3 regions of the Austwickia chelonae genome follow, and region 3 is predicted to be linked to each of the others. Evidence: predicted binding sites of a transcription regulator. Region 3 holds the regulator's gene; each other region holds the start of a gene.
What was found. The regulator HrcA, encoded in region 3, represses chaperone genes, less so after heat shock. The targets are predictions, from matches to a motif close to TTNGCACTCGNNNNNNNCGAGTGCNAA.

Region 1 (4,190 bases), 1.1 Mb from region 3:
GTCCACGAGCTCACGTACCGACTCCTGTCCGGTGCAGATCACCACGGTGTCCACCTTGAGGGTCTGCGCCTTCCGAGGCACTTCCGGAACAGGGGCGACCAACCCCCAACGTGACCGGGTGCTCTCGACCCGGCCGGATAGATCGCTACCGAGAGAGGACACTCGGTCGATCCCTTTCTCGGCGTAGGACCGAGGAACACGGGGCAGACGAGCCAACGCCAGCCCACCGAGCTGACCGGCGGCAGTCAGCGCCGGGCGTACGGCGGAGGCCACCCCGGCCACTGCCGTCGTGGCCCCGGCCCACAGCCCGGGGACGCCGCCCGGCTGTGCCCCGGCAGGCCGAGGCCCGGGCACCGTGATGTGCAGCCCCTGATCGTCGATCCGTTCATAGGTGACCCCGGGAATCAAGGTCACCTTCTTGGCACGCAGCGAAGCCCGATGCACCCAACCGGTGGTCTTGCCCAGCCCCCGGCCGATCGGAGTGACCTTGCGCTGCAGGAGATAGACCTCGCGAGGACTGGACGAAGGCTGAGGCTGCTGTAGGCCACCCGGGACGGTGCGATGGTCGCCCACCCCCCATTCCCGCCGCCACGCGGTGAGATCCAGCGCAGTCGACTCCCGATGGGTGAGGTACTCGCTGACGTCCACACCGATGCCCCCAGCGCCCAGGACGGCCACCCGGCGCCCTGCGGTGCGCTCGCCGGACAACAGCTGGGCGTAGGTGATGACATCGACCCGGTCGATACCCGGGATCTGGGGAACTCTCGGACTCACCCCAGTGGCGAGAACGACATCGTCGTACCCGTTCCCGATGAGGGACGTCGTCTCGGCCCGGGTGTTCAACCGCAGCCGGACACCAGTGCTCTCGAGCCGACGGTTGAAATAGCGGATGGTCTCGGCGAACTCTTCTTTCCCGGGGATCTGCGCGGCCAGCTCGAACTGGCCACCGACCCGTTCGGAGGACTCGTAGAGATCGACCTGATGTCCGCGTTCGGCCAGCGTGGTGGCAGCAGCGAGCCCAGCCACCCCTGCCCCGACGACAGCGATCTTCTTACGGCGGATGGTCGGGATGATCCGCAGGCTGCGCTCACGCCCTGCTCGGGGGTTCACCAGGCAGGAGACCGGTTTGCCGACGAAGGTGTGATCGAGGCAGGCCTGGTTGCAGGCGATGCAGGTGTTGATCTCCTGGGCGCGGTCAGTGGCGGCTTTGGCCACCCAGTGGGGGTCGGCCAGGAACGGCCTGGCCATGGAGACCAGGTCGGCTTGACCGCTGGCCAGGATGTGTTCGGCCACATCGGGGTCATTGATGCGGTTCGAGGCAATGACCGGGATGTGGACCTGCTGGCGCAGATCGGCGGTGACCTCTGCGAAGGCTGCCCGCGGTACGGAAGTCACGATGGTGGGTATACGGGCTTCGTGCCAGCCGATGCCGGTGTTGATCAGGGTGGCTCCGGCGGCTTCCACCGCTTGGGCGGTCTCGACGACTTCTTCCCAGCTCTGTCCGCCTTCCACCAGGTCCACCATGGAGAGTCGGTACTGGATGATGAAGTCGGGCCCTGCTGCTGTGCGAGCTGCGGCGACGACCTCTTCGACGAGGCGTCGTCGTCGGCGTGGATCGCCGCCCCAGTCGTCCTGGCGGTGGTTGGTGCGTTCGGCGAGGAACTGGTTCAACAGGTAGCCCTCGCTACCCATGATCTCGATGCCGTCGTATCCGGCCTCTCGCGCGCATTCTGCGGCGGTGGCGAACCCGGATATCTGACGGCGGATGCCGGTCTCGGACAGTGCGAGGGGGGTGAAAGCCGAGATGGGTGCCTTGATCCGGGACGAGGAGACGATCAACGGATGGTGTCCGTACCGTCCGGAGTGGAGCACTTGCAGCAGGATTTTGGCGTCGTGGGCGTGCACGGCATCGGTGATGGTCCGGTGCCGTGCGATGTGCCGGGGGGCGTACATGGCTCCGGCGCCGGGGTAGAGCGATCCTTCGGGTGTCGGGGCAAAACCTCCGGTGACGATGAGCCCGACGCCGCCGATCGCTCGTTCGGCATAGAGCTCGGCGAGGTCGTCGAAGGTGGTCGGGGAGTCCTCGAGGCCGGTGTGCATGGAGCCCATCACCACCCGGTTCCGCAGGGTGGTGAATCCGAGATCGAGCGGGGCGAGGAGATGCGGGTACGGCGTCATCGGCGTCTCTCCTGAGTGAAACGGGTTCGCGAGGACGCTAACACCGGGGGATCGCTCTGCGACGGTGTCGCGGCGTGAACTGGGCCACGCCGACTCCGGAGACATCGTCACCGAGGGTCTGGGGCAGAGCCGAACCTGGGCTGTCCAGGAACAGAGTCGGATTCCGAATGAATTCGGATCGGGTGGCATTCTCCTCGGGCGCGCCGGAAGGTCGCCTGGTCATTTGCACTCGCCCTGGTCGAGTGCTAATCATGGACTTAGCACTCTCAGTGTCCGAGTGATAACAGGCCGGGCATCGAGACGTGAGAACACCACAGTCCTGACCGGTGCCGGTGAGGCCCGGGGTCGGGCGGCGCGAACGGCGCGTCGGCCTCCCGGACCGTCCGTCGCGGGCGCCGTGCCCCGGTCGCCAGATTCCGTTCGCGTGGGAGGAAACCACCGACAATGGCCAAGATCATCGCCTTCGACGAGGAGGCCCGTCGCGGCCTCGAGCGCGGTATGAACCAGCTCGCAGACGCCGTGAAGGTCACCCTGGGCCCGAAGGGCCGCAATGTCGTCCTCGAGAAGAAGTGGGGCGCACCCACCATCACGAACGACGGTGTCTCGATCGCCAAGGAGATCGAACTCGACGACCCCTACGAGAAGATCGGCGCCGAGCTGGTCAAGGAGGTCGCCAAGAAGACGGACGACGTCGCCGGTGACGGCACGACGACCGCTACCGTCCTCGCTCAGGCTCTCGTGCGTGAGGGGCTGCGCAATGTGGCCGCCGGCGCCAACCCGATGGCGCTCAAGCGTGGCATCGAGAAGGCCACCCAGGCTGTCTCCGACGAGCTGCTCGACATGGCCAAGGACGTCGAGACCAAGGAGCAGATCGCCGCGACTGCGTCGATCTCCGCTGCTGACACCCAGATCGGCGAGATGATCGCCGAGGCCATGGACAAGGTCGGCAAGGAAGGCGTCATCACCGTCGAGGAGTCGAACACCTTCGGTCTCGAGCTGGAGCTCACCGAGGGTATGCGCTTCGACAAGGGCTACATCTCGGGTTACTTCGTCACCGACCCCGAGCGCATGGAAGCGGTGATGGAAGACCCGTACGTCCTCATCGCCAACTCCAAGATCGGCTCCATCAAGGACCTCATCCCGGTTCTGGACAAGACCAAGCAGGCCGGCAAGCCGCTGCTGATCATCGCCGAGGACGTCGAGGGCGAGGCCCTGGCCACCCTGGTGCTGAACCACCTGCGTCGCAACATCTCGGTCTGCGCCGTGAAGGCCCCGGGCTTCGGCGACCGCCGCAAAGCCATGCTCGGTGACATCGCCATCCTCACCGGTGGCCAGGTCATTTCCGAGGAAGTGGGCCTCAAGCTGGAGTCCACCGAGCTCGACATGCTGGGCACCGCCCGTAAGGTCGTCGTCACCAAGGACGAGACGACCATCGTCGAGGGCGGCGGCGACGCCGACCAGATCGCCGGCCGGGTGAACCAGATCCGCGTCGAGATCGAGCGCTCCGACAGCGACTACGACCGTGAGAAGCTGCAGGAGCGCCTGGCGAAGCTCGCCGGTGGCGTGGCCGTCATCAAGGCCGGCGCAGCGACCGAGGTCGAGCTCAAGGAGCGCAAGCACCGCATCGAGGACGCTGTCCGCAACGCGAAGGCAGCTGTCGAGGAGGGCATCATCGCCGGTGGTGGCGTGGCGCTCATCCAGGCCGGCGACGCAGCGTTCGGCAAGCTCGCCCTGGAGGGCGACGAGGCCACCGGTGCGAACATCGTCAAGGTGGCCATCGAGGCCCCGCTGAAGCAGATCGCGATCAACGCCGGCCTCGAAGGCGGCGTCGTGGCGGAGAAGGTGCGCAACCTTCCCGCCGGACACGGCCTGAACGCGGCCTCCGGTGACTACGTCGACCTCATCGAGGCCGGCATCATCGACCCGGCCAAGGTGACCCGTTCGGCTCTGCAGAACGCGGCTTCCATCGCGGCGCTCTTCCTCACCACCGAGGCCGTCATCGCTGACAAGCC
Region 2 (4,190 bases), 710 kb from region 3:
TTTGGCCCACCCCTCAGCGGGTATCCCGTGACATGACGCCCGGTCGGGCGTGCGTCCGACTACCGATGAAGAGAGATTCTCTCATTCACCTTGCCAGACGCCGACCAGAACGCGGCAACCTGGTGGACCCTCACCCATAAGGAGACATCGTGGCCGAGATATCGAGGCTGCCCGGACCCCTAGCCGACCAGTGGGAATGGCAGTTCGCCGGCAGGTGCCGGACATCGGACCCCGATGTCTTCTTCCATCCAGAAGGTGAACGTGGCTCCGCCCGCAGACGCCGCGACGAAGCGGCCAAGAACGTCTGCCGGCGGTGTGCGGTCCTGATCGAGTGCCGCGCCCATGCCCTGAAGGTCCGAGAACCCTACGGAGTCTGGGGAGCCCTCACCGAGGACGAGCGAGAGTCCATCCACCTCACCGAGAGACAGGTTCCCGCAGCGAGCTGACCCTCGACTGTTCCAGCCTAACCCGCAGTCAGAGCAACGGATGGCCCGCCCCCGACTCCGGGGGCGGGCCATCCGTCGGTCGTCACCTCAGGTCAGTGGCCGTGGCCATGACCGTGGCCTGCTGCCGCAGCAGGCTCTTCGACCTTCTTCTCCACGACCAGGGTGTCGGTGGTCAAGACCATGGACGCGATCGACGCAGCATTGCGCAGCGCGGAACGCGTGACCTTGACCGGGTCGATGACTCCGGCCGCCATCAGGTCGCCGTAGACGCCGGTGGCTGCGTTCAGGCCCTGGCCGGTCGGCAGCTCGCGCACCTTGGCAACGGCGACATAACCCTCCATGCCCGCGTTCTCGGCGATCCAGCGCAGCGGCTCGGCGGCAGCCTTCTTGATGATCGCCGCTCCGGTGGCCTCGTCGCCGGAGAGCTCCAGCCCGTCGATGGCCTCGGAGGCGTGCACCAGTGCCGTTCCTCCACCAGCGACGATGCCTTCTTCGATGGCTGCCCGAGTCGCCGAGATGGCGTCCTCGATGCGGTGCTTCTTCTCCTTGAGCTCGACCTCGGTGTGCGCACCGACCTTGATGACGCAGACGCCACCGGCGAGCTTGGCGAGACGTTCCTGGAGCTTCTCACGGTCCCAGTCGGAGTCGCTACGCTCGATCTCCTGCTTGATCTGGGCGACGCGGGCGTCGACCTCGTCCTGCTGGCCGCCTCCCTCGACGATGGTGGTGTTGTCCTTGGAGACGACGACGCGGCGGGCGACACCCAGCATGTCGAGGCCTGCGGCGTCCAGCTTCAGGCCGACCTCCTCGGAGATCACGGTGGCGCCGGTGAGGATCGCCATGTCCTGCAGCATCGCCTTACGGCGGTCGCCGAAGCCGGGCGCCTTGACGGCGATGACCTTCAGGACCTCACGCATCCGGTTGAGCACCAGGGTGGACAGGGCCTCACCCTCGACGTCCTCCGCGATGACCAGCAGCGGCTTCTTCGCCCCGGCAATCTTCTCCAGCAGCGGCAGGAGGTCCTGGACGCTGGAGATCTTGCCCGAGTTGATCAGGATGTAGCAGTCCTCCAGGACGCCTTCCATCCGCTCGGAGTCGGTCACGAAGTACGGCGAGAGGTAGCCCTTGTCGAACTGCATACCCTCGGTGAACTCGAGCTCGGTCGAAGCGGTCTGGGACTCCTCGACCGTGATGACCCCGTCCTTGCCGACCTTGTCGAAGGCCTCGGCGATCAGCTCACCGATGGTGGCGTCCTGCGCAGAGAGCGCAGCGACCTGGGCGATCTCGGTCTTGCCCTCGACCTCACGCGCGTTGGCCAGCAGCTTGTCGGACACTGCGGCCACCGCAGCATCCATCCCCTTCTTCAGCCCCGAGGGGGCGGCACCTGCGGCGACATTGCGCAGGCCTTCCTTGACCATGGCCTGGGCCAGCACGGTCGCAGTGGTGGTTCCGTCACCGGCGATGTCATTCGTCTTGGTGGCGACCTCCTTGGCGAGCTGCGCACCCAAGTTCTCGTAGGAGTCCTCGAGCTCGACCTCACGCGCGATCGTCACACCGTCGTTCGTGATCGTGGGTGCACCCCACGACTTGTCGATAACCACGTTGCGACCCTTCGGACCGAGGGTCACCTTGACGGTGTTGGCGAGGGCGTCGACTCCCCGCTCCAGCGCCTTACGGGCGGAATCGTTGAACTCCAGCTCCTTGGCCATGTCAATCCTTCTCTCTGCAGTCTGGAGGCCGGATTCACCGACCAGGGGATCTCACGAACGACGCACGCCCCGGCGCGCACCTGGTGGAAGGTGGGCCGGGGCGCCGTCAGAGGTCTTGCCTACGAGCGGTTCAGCGCTCGACGATCGCGAGAACGTCGCGAGCGGAGAGGATGAGGAACTCCTCGCCCGAGAACTTGACCTCGGTGCCGCCGTACTTGCTGTAGATGACCTTGTCGCCGACCTTGACGTCGAGCGGGATGCGGTTGCCGTTGTCGTCGACACGCCCGGGGCCCACGGCGAGGACCTCGCCCTCCTGGGGCTTCTCCTTGGCAGTGTCCGGGATGACCAGTCCGGATGCGGTGGTCTGCTCGGCCTCGCTGGACTTGACGACGATGCGGTCCTCGAGCGGCTTGATGGAAACCGACACGGTAGGAACCTTTCGCTTCGGCCGTGCCCGCCTGGGGCACGGGTGGACTGATGGGCTGCTCCCTGCGCACACCTGACGCCGTCGCGGGGGTCGCCAAGCACGCTGTACGGAAGCGATCTTGATCCACTCCGCTGCGGACGACTGCTATTAGCACTTGCCCGCATGGAGTGCTAAAGCGAATTTAGGCCCGGCCTTAGCACTCGGTCAACTCGAGTGCCAACACGGAGCGTCACGCGCTCAAACTGCCGCATATTCCTCGGACCGCCCGTCCCCGAGGAGAACTCGCCTCACCACCCCTCAGGACCACGGATCTGTCACCCAGCGGGACAGGCCCACCACGGCTCACCGACCCGACGCACCCCACGCCGTCGGCCAGGGCATGAGCCGGAGCCGTACCGGGTGCGGCAGGATGAACACCATGGATATAGGCGTCGTCGAAAAACTGCTCTCCCCCGAAGGATGGGCCTTACTCAGCTCGCTCCCGCCCTATGACGACGCCACCGCGCTCCACCTGGGCGCGTCCCTCCGCGAAGCCGGATACGACCCCGAGCTGGTCTCGGCCGCACTCACCCAATGCCGTCTACGGGCCCGAGCCCAAGGAAAACTCGGCGACTTCGCCGCCGGGATGCTCTTCACCTCCGACGGGCTCGAACAAGCCACTCGCCTCGAGCTGGGCGCTCGGCATGCCTCCCGATACCGCCAAGCCGGGATCGAACATGTCTGGGACCTCGGCTGCGGGATCGGCGCCGACGCCATGGCCATGTCCGCACTGGGACTACAGGTCACCGCCGTCGACCAGGACCCCGCCACCGCCGCCATCGCCGGGACCAACCTGCGCTACTTCCCCGATTCCCGCACCCGCGTCGGTGATGCCGCCGCGATCGCCGACGAGATCACCGCGCTTACCGACGGCGCCTGGTTCGATCCGGCCCGCCGCAGCCCCGGACGTCACGACGCCCAAGGACGGACCCGCCGCACCTTCCGTCTCGACGAGCTCACCCCCTCCTTCAACACCCTGGTGGAGACCGCCGCCCGAGTCCCCGCCACCGGGGCCAAGCTCAGTCCCTCCCTCGCCCACTCCGCCGTCCCGGCAGGCTGCGAAGCCCAGTGGACCTCCTACGCCGGAGAAGTCCTCGAATGCACTCTGTGGTGGGGCCCACTGGTCACCGAAGCAGGCCGGAGCGCTCTGGTCCTGCGCCCGCCGTCGGCCGACGGCAGTGCCCCCGCCGTCGACATCACCCTCACCGAACGCGATGCCCTTCCCGGCCAGGATCGCCCCACCGCCACGGCGGCCCCCTCCGAAGGCGACTGGATCTGGGACCCGGACAAAGCCGTTGTCCGCGCCGGGCTCACCGGTGCTCTCGTCGCCGCCACCGACGGAACAGAACTCGCCGCAGGAGCCGGTTATGTGACCGCAGCGAGCCCCTCCGAGGTCGCTTACGCGCGGCGATACCAGATCAGCGCCGCGATGCCTCTACAGCACAAGACGCTGCGTCACTGGCTCCGGAGCCAGGACATCGGGCGCCTCACCATCAAGAAACGCGGTATCACCCTCGACGCCGACCGACTCCGCAAGGATCTCCGACTCGACGGACGCGGCAACGAACT
Region 3 (4,190 bases):
GGGCGGTATCACGTGGCTGACTCGCGTGTACAGGTCGTCCGCACGGGGAATGGTGAGGCTGGCAGACATGGTCCCTCCCGGGGTGGGCCGTGGCAGCGATCGGGTTCGTTAATGCTGAATATGAGCATAAGCACTCGGCGCCTGCTGTCAAGGCCATATGTCCGTGGTGCCCGACGCCGTCAGGCTCTCAACGTTGGCGTACCTGCGGCAGGCGAAGCCCTACCCCAGGCCGCTCAGAAAGGACATCGGCACGGAAGCGCACCAGTTTCGCCGGCCGACCCCCAGTGGCAGCCATCCGTCCACCGGTCTCCTCCACCAACTCCTCGGACTCGACCAGGCGTCGGAAATTCTGCTTGTGCAGCAAAGTCCCCGAGAACGCCTCCACCACCGTCTGCAACTGCCCCAGGGTGAAAGTCGGCGGCATCACCTCGAAGACCACCGGTCGGTACTGGATCGTCGACCTCAGCCGACTCATCGCCGTCGCCACCATCCGGCGATGATCCGAACGCATCGACCGCCCGGTCATCTCCCTCGCCTTCGCGAGATCTGTCGAGCCGCTCTCCGAGGTGCCGGCGCGCGCGGCACCGAGGGACTCCGGTAAAAGTCCTGCTTCCCAGAGCAGTTCGTAGCGGGCAAGGCAGTCCTCCGCATGCCAGGCCCGCTCCCCGTCGCCGAAAGCAAGTCGTAGCCGGGTCGACCGGTCAGCCACCACCTCGGCACGAGCCGCTGATCGAGCCCAGGTGGACAATCGGCCCCGCAGCTCGGCCAGGATCGTCTCCGTGCGAGCTCTGCGCCGGTCCTCCCAGGGGAAGAGCTCGTACCAGGGACACCAGCGTGCCGCACCGTCGGTCGGCGCGGTCGGGCGGGACAGTCCGATGTAGGACACCGAGATGACTCGTTCGTGCGCACCGATACGTTCCCGGTCCGCGAAGGTGTAGAGCTGTTCCACGAACCCCAACCGAAGCCCGGTCTGTTGTTCCACCCACGTCCGCAGCCCCGCTTGCAAGGAGCGGTGATCGGCCAACAGCGGGCCACTGGGCAAGGCGAGGACCCCGTCAGAGGCGCCGACGGTGAGAACCTGGGGGACGCCGGAATCGACCGTGGCGATGACGGCGACGACTTCGGTGGTCAGTAACTGGAGAGCCACAGGGTCAGCTTGGCACTCCAGTGCCTCAGTCGGGAATCCCGGAGGGGTCGACCGTCACGAAGTCGATCAGCTCTTCCACCGGTGCCAGGAGCTCGGGTTCCAGGTCGGTGTAACCGCGGACGCAGCTCAGGATCCGTCGCCATCCCTGAGCCACATCGGCCTGGGTCTGGTGCTCCCACCCCAGATGCGCCAGTATGCCGTGCTTCCAAGGGATCTCTCGAGGGACCTGGGGCCATGAACTCAGGCCCAGACGGGAGGGGCGGACCGCCTGCCAGATGTCCACATAGGGGTGGCCCAGGATCTTGATGTGCGCTCCCTGCGGACGCATCTCCTCGACCGCGGCGACCAGCCGCGACTCCTTGCTGCCAGGAACGAGATGGTCGACCAGCACGCCAAGTCGGCGTCGTGAGGTGGGGGCGAACTCCTGCACGTAGTCCGCCAGATGGTCGACCCCCTCGATGTACTCCACAGCCACGCCCTCGATCCGTAGATCGTCGCCCCAGATCTTCTCCACCAGCTCGGCGTCGTGGCGGCCCTCGACGAGGATCCGAGAGGCTCGGGCCACTCGGGCCGGGGCATCAGCGACGGCTCTCGAGCCGCTGGCCGTTCGAGAGGCTGCGTGTCGGCGTTCGGCCAGTTCGGCTACTTGCGGGGAGGCCGGCGGAGTCAGAGTGACCGGGAGCCCGTCGAGCAGGAAACCAGGCCCCAAGGGGAAGGCCCGGACGTGTCCTCGCCGGTCTTCCAGGTGCACCACGTACATGCCACCGGCTTTCTCCACGGTGACCACTGCGCCGCACCAACCTGTGGTGGCTTCCTCGACGACCAACCCCGGCTCGGCCTGCTGGTCGGTGGATCGGCCTCTCTTCGGCGTTCGCCAGTCACCGGTGAGCGGATCGATGTCATATCGAGAGTTCACGATCGGCATCGTAGACTGGCACTCGGTCGGTGCGAGTGCCAACGGTTGCGGGGGAGGTCACCTCGGCGGGTCCCATTGCGGGGCTCCATGTCGGGCAGTTCGCCGGTCAGGCGCCGGACCAGGGACGGTGTCAGGAGACGGTGGAAAGGAGGCCGCCATGAGTGAGGAACGCCGGATGGCAGTGCTGCGAGCCATCGTGCAGGACTATGTGCGTACCTCTGAGCCGGTGGGCAGCAAAGCTCTTTTGGACCGGCATGCGCTCGGGGTCTCTGCCGCGACGGTGCGCAATGACATGGCCGCACTCGAGGAGGAAGGGTTGATCACTGCACCGCACACGAGTGCAGGACGGATCCCCACCGACGCCGGTTACCGTCTTTTCGTCGATCAGCTTTCCGAGGTCAAACCACTGTCGGTGGCCGAACGGGCAGCGATCGCCGACTTCCTCTCCGGAGCCATCGACCTCGATGACGTGGTGGAGCGGACGGTTCGACTGCTCGCCTCGCTCACCCATCAGGTCGCGGTCATGCAGTATCCGTCGCTGACTCGCAGCTCGGTGCGACACATCGAACTGGTCGCGATCGGGCACGACCGGCTGATGGTGGTCCTCATCCTCACCACTGGACGGGTGGAACAACGGATCATCGAGTCGGACTGCGACCTGCGGACCGTGGCAGGCGAGGAACAACTCGCTGATCTGCGCTCCAGGTTCAACACCGAAGCTTGCGGACGAACCCTGCCCGACGCAGCGACCCGGCTGTCCATGTTGCCCGACGACCTGCAACCTCAATACCGCGATTTGGCCAGAGCGGTCGTGCGAGCCCTGGACGACGCACTCGTCGAGGAACGGGAGGAACGCGTGGTGATGGCGGGCACGGCCAATCTGGCACGCTTCTCACCGGATTTCCCATTGACCATCGGCCCTGTGCTGGAGGCGCTGGAGGAACATGTCGTCCTCCTGAAGCTCTTCGGTACGCTCGCCGCCGACGGACCTTCGTCAGGCGTTGCGGTGAGCATCGGGCGGGAGAATGATCATCTGGGGTTGTTGGGCACCTCTGTGGTGACCACCGGGTACGGTACGGGACGCGATGTGGTTGCCGGATTGGGCGTTCTCGGACCGACCCGCATGGACTATCCCACGACGATGGCCTGTGTCCGGAGCGTGGCGACCTATGTCAGCAAGATCCTTGCGTCCTGAGCGGACGTCATCCATGAACGACATCTTCGATATCGGCTGTCGGTCCGGCCCCTTGCCCGGCCCGTCGCCACAAGCCTTCAGGAAGGCCCTTTCGTGAACGACTACTACGCCGATCTGGGCGTCGGGCGGGAAGCCAGCCCGGAGGAGATCAAGCGCGCCTATCGCCGTCTGGCTCGCAAGCTCCACCCCGATGTCAACCCCGGAGCCGAGGCAGAGGCGCAGTTCAAGAAGATCAGCCAGGCCTATGACGTCCTGGGTGATGCCGAGAAGAAGCGGGCCTACGACATGGGCTCAGACCCCTACGGCGGTGCTGCCGGTGGCTTCGGTCAGGGTTTCAGCTTCAGCGACATCATGGATGCCTTCTTCGGGGGCGCGGCTACCGCACAACGAGGGCCACGGCCACGCCGTCAGCGTGGACAGGACGCGCTGGTGCCCCTCGAGGTCGACCTACAGACCGCTGTCTTCGGCGGGGAGAAGGATCTCACGGTGGACACCGCCGTGGAGTGCAACACCTGTCATGGGGAAGGAACCCAGACCGGTACCTCTGTGCGTCAGTGTGATGTCTGCCAGGGCCGAGGTGAGGTCCAGCAGGTGCAGCGGAGCTTCCTGGGACAGGTCATGACCAGCAGGCCGTGTACCGCCTGCCAGGGGTACGGCACGGTCATCCCCAGTCCCTGTTTCGAATGCTCGGGTCACGGCAGGGTCCGCACCCGGCGCACGCTGACCCTGCGGGTTCCTGCAGGGGTCGACTCCGGCACCCGCATCCAGCTCTCCGGTGAGGGCGAGATCGGCCCCGGTGCCGGACCAGCCGGTGACCTGTACGTCGAGGTACGGGTCGCAGCCCATGACGTCTTCACCCGTCGGGGAGACGACCTGCACTGCACTGCCGAGCTGCCGATGACTGCTGCCGCATTGGGCACCACGGTCACCCT

Region 1: groL (chaperonin GroEL) is a predicted target of HrcA. The motif match lies at 2,401-2,427, and genes of this name have one in related genera.
Region 2: groES (co-chaperone GroES) is a predicted target of HrcA. The motif match lies at 2,776-2,802, and genes of this name have one in related genera.

Annotation. Positions count from the first base shown of each region.
Region 1 is NZ_CP031447.1:2,414,730-2,418,919, reverse strand. It holds gene DX923_RS10680 (2,4-dienoyl-CoA reductase FMN-binding domain-containing protein) at 1-2,178, opposite strand, end outside; gene groL (chaperonin GroEL) at 2,623-4,190, shown strand, end outside.
Region 2 is NZ_CP031447.1:644,400-648,589, reverse strand. It holds gene DX923_RS02895 (WhiB family transcriptional regulator) at 150-446, shown strand; gene groL (chaperonin GroEL) at 539-2,155, opposite strand; gene groES (co-chaperone GroES) at 2,286-2,582, opposite strand; gene DX923_RS02880 (class I SAM-dependent methyltransferase) at 2,992-4,190, shown strand, end outside.
Region 3 is NZ_CP031447.1:1,350,002-1,354,191, forward strand. It holds gene nadA (quinolinate synthase NadA) at 1-69, opposite strand, end outside; gene DX923_RS05980 (NUDIX hydrolase) at 188-1,147, opposite strand; gene DX923_RS05985 (DUF3097 domain-containing protein) at 1,173-2,063, opposite strand; gene hrcA (heat-inducible transcriptional repressor HrcA) at 2,221-3,258, shown strand; gene dnaJ (molecular chaperone DnaJ) at 3,352-4,190, shown strand, end outside.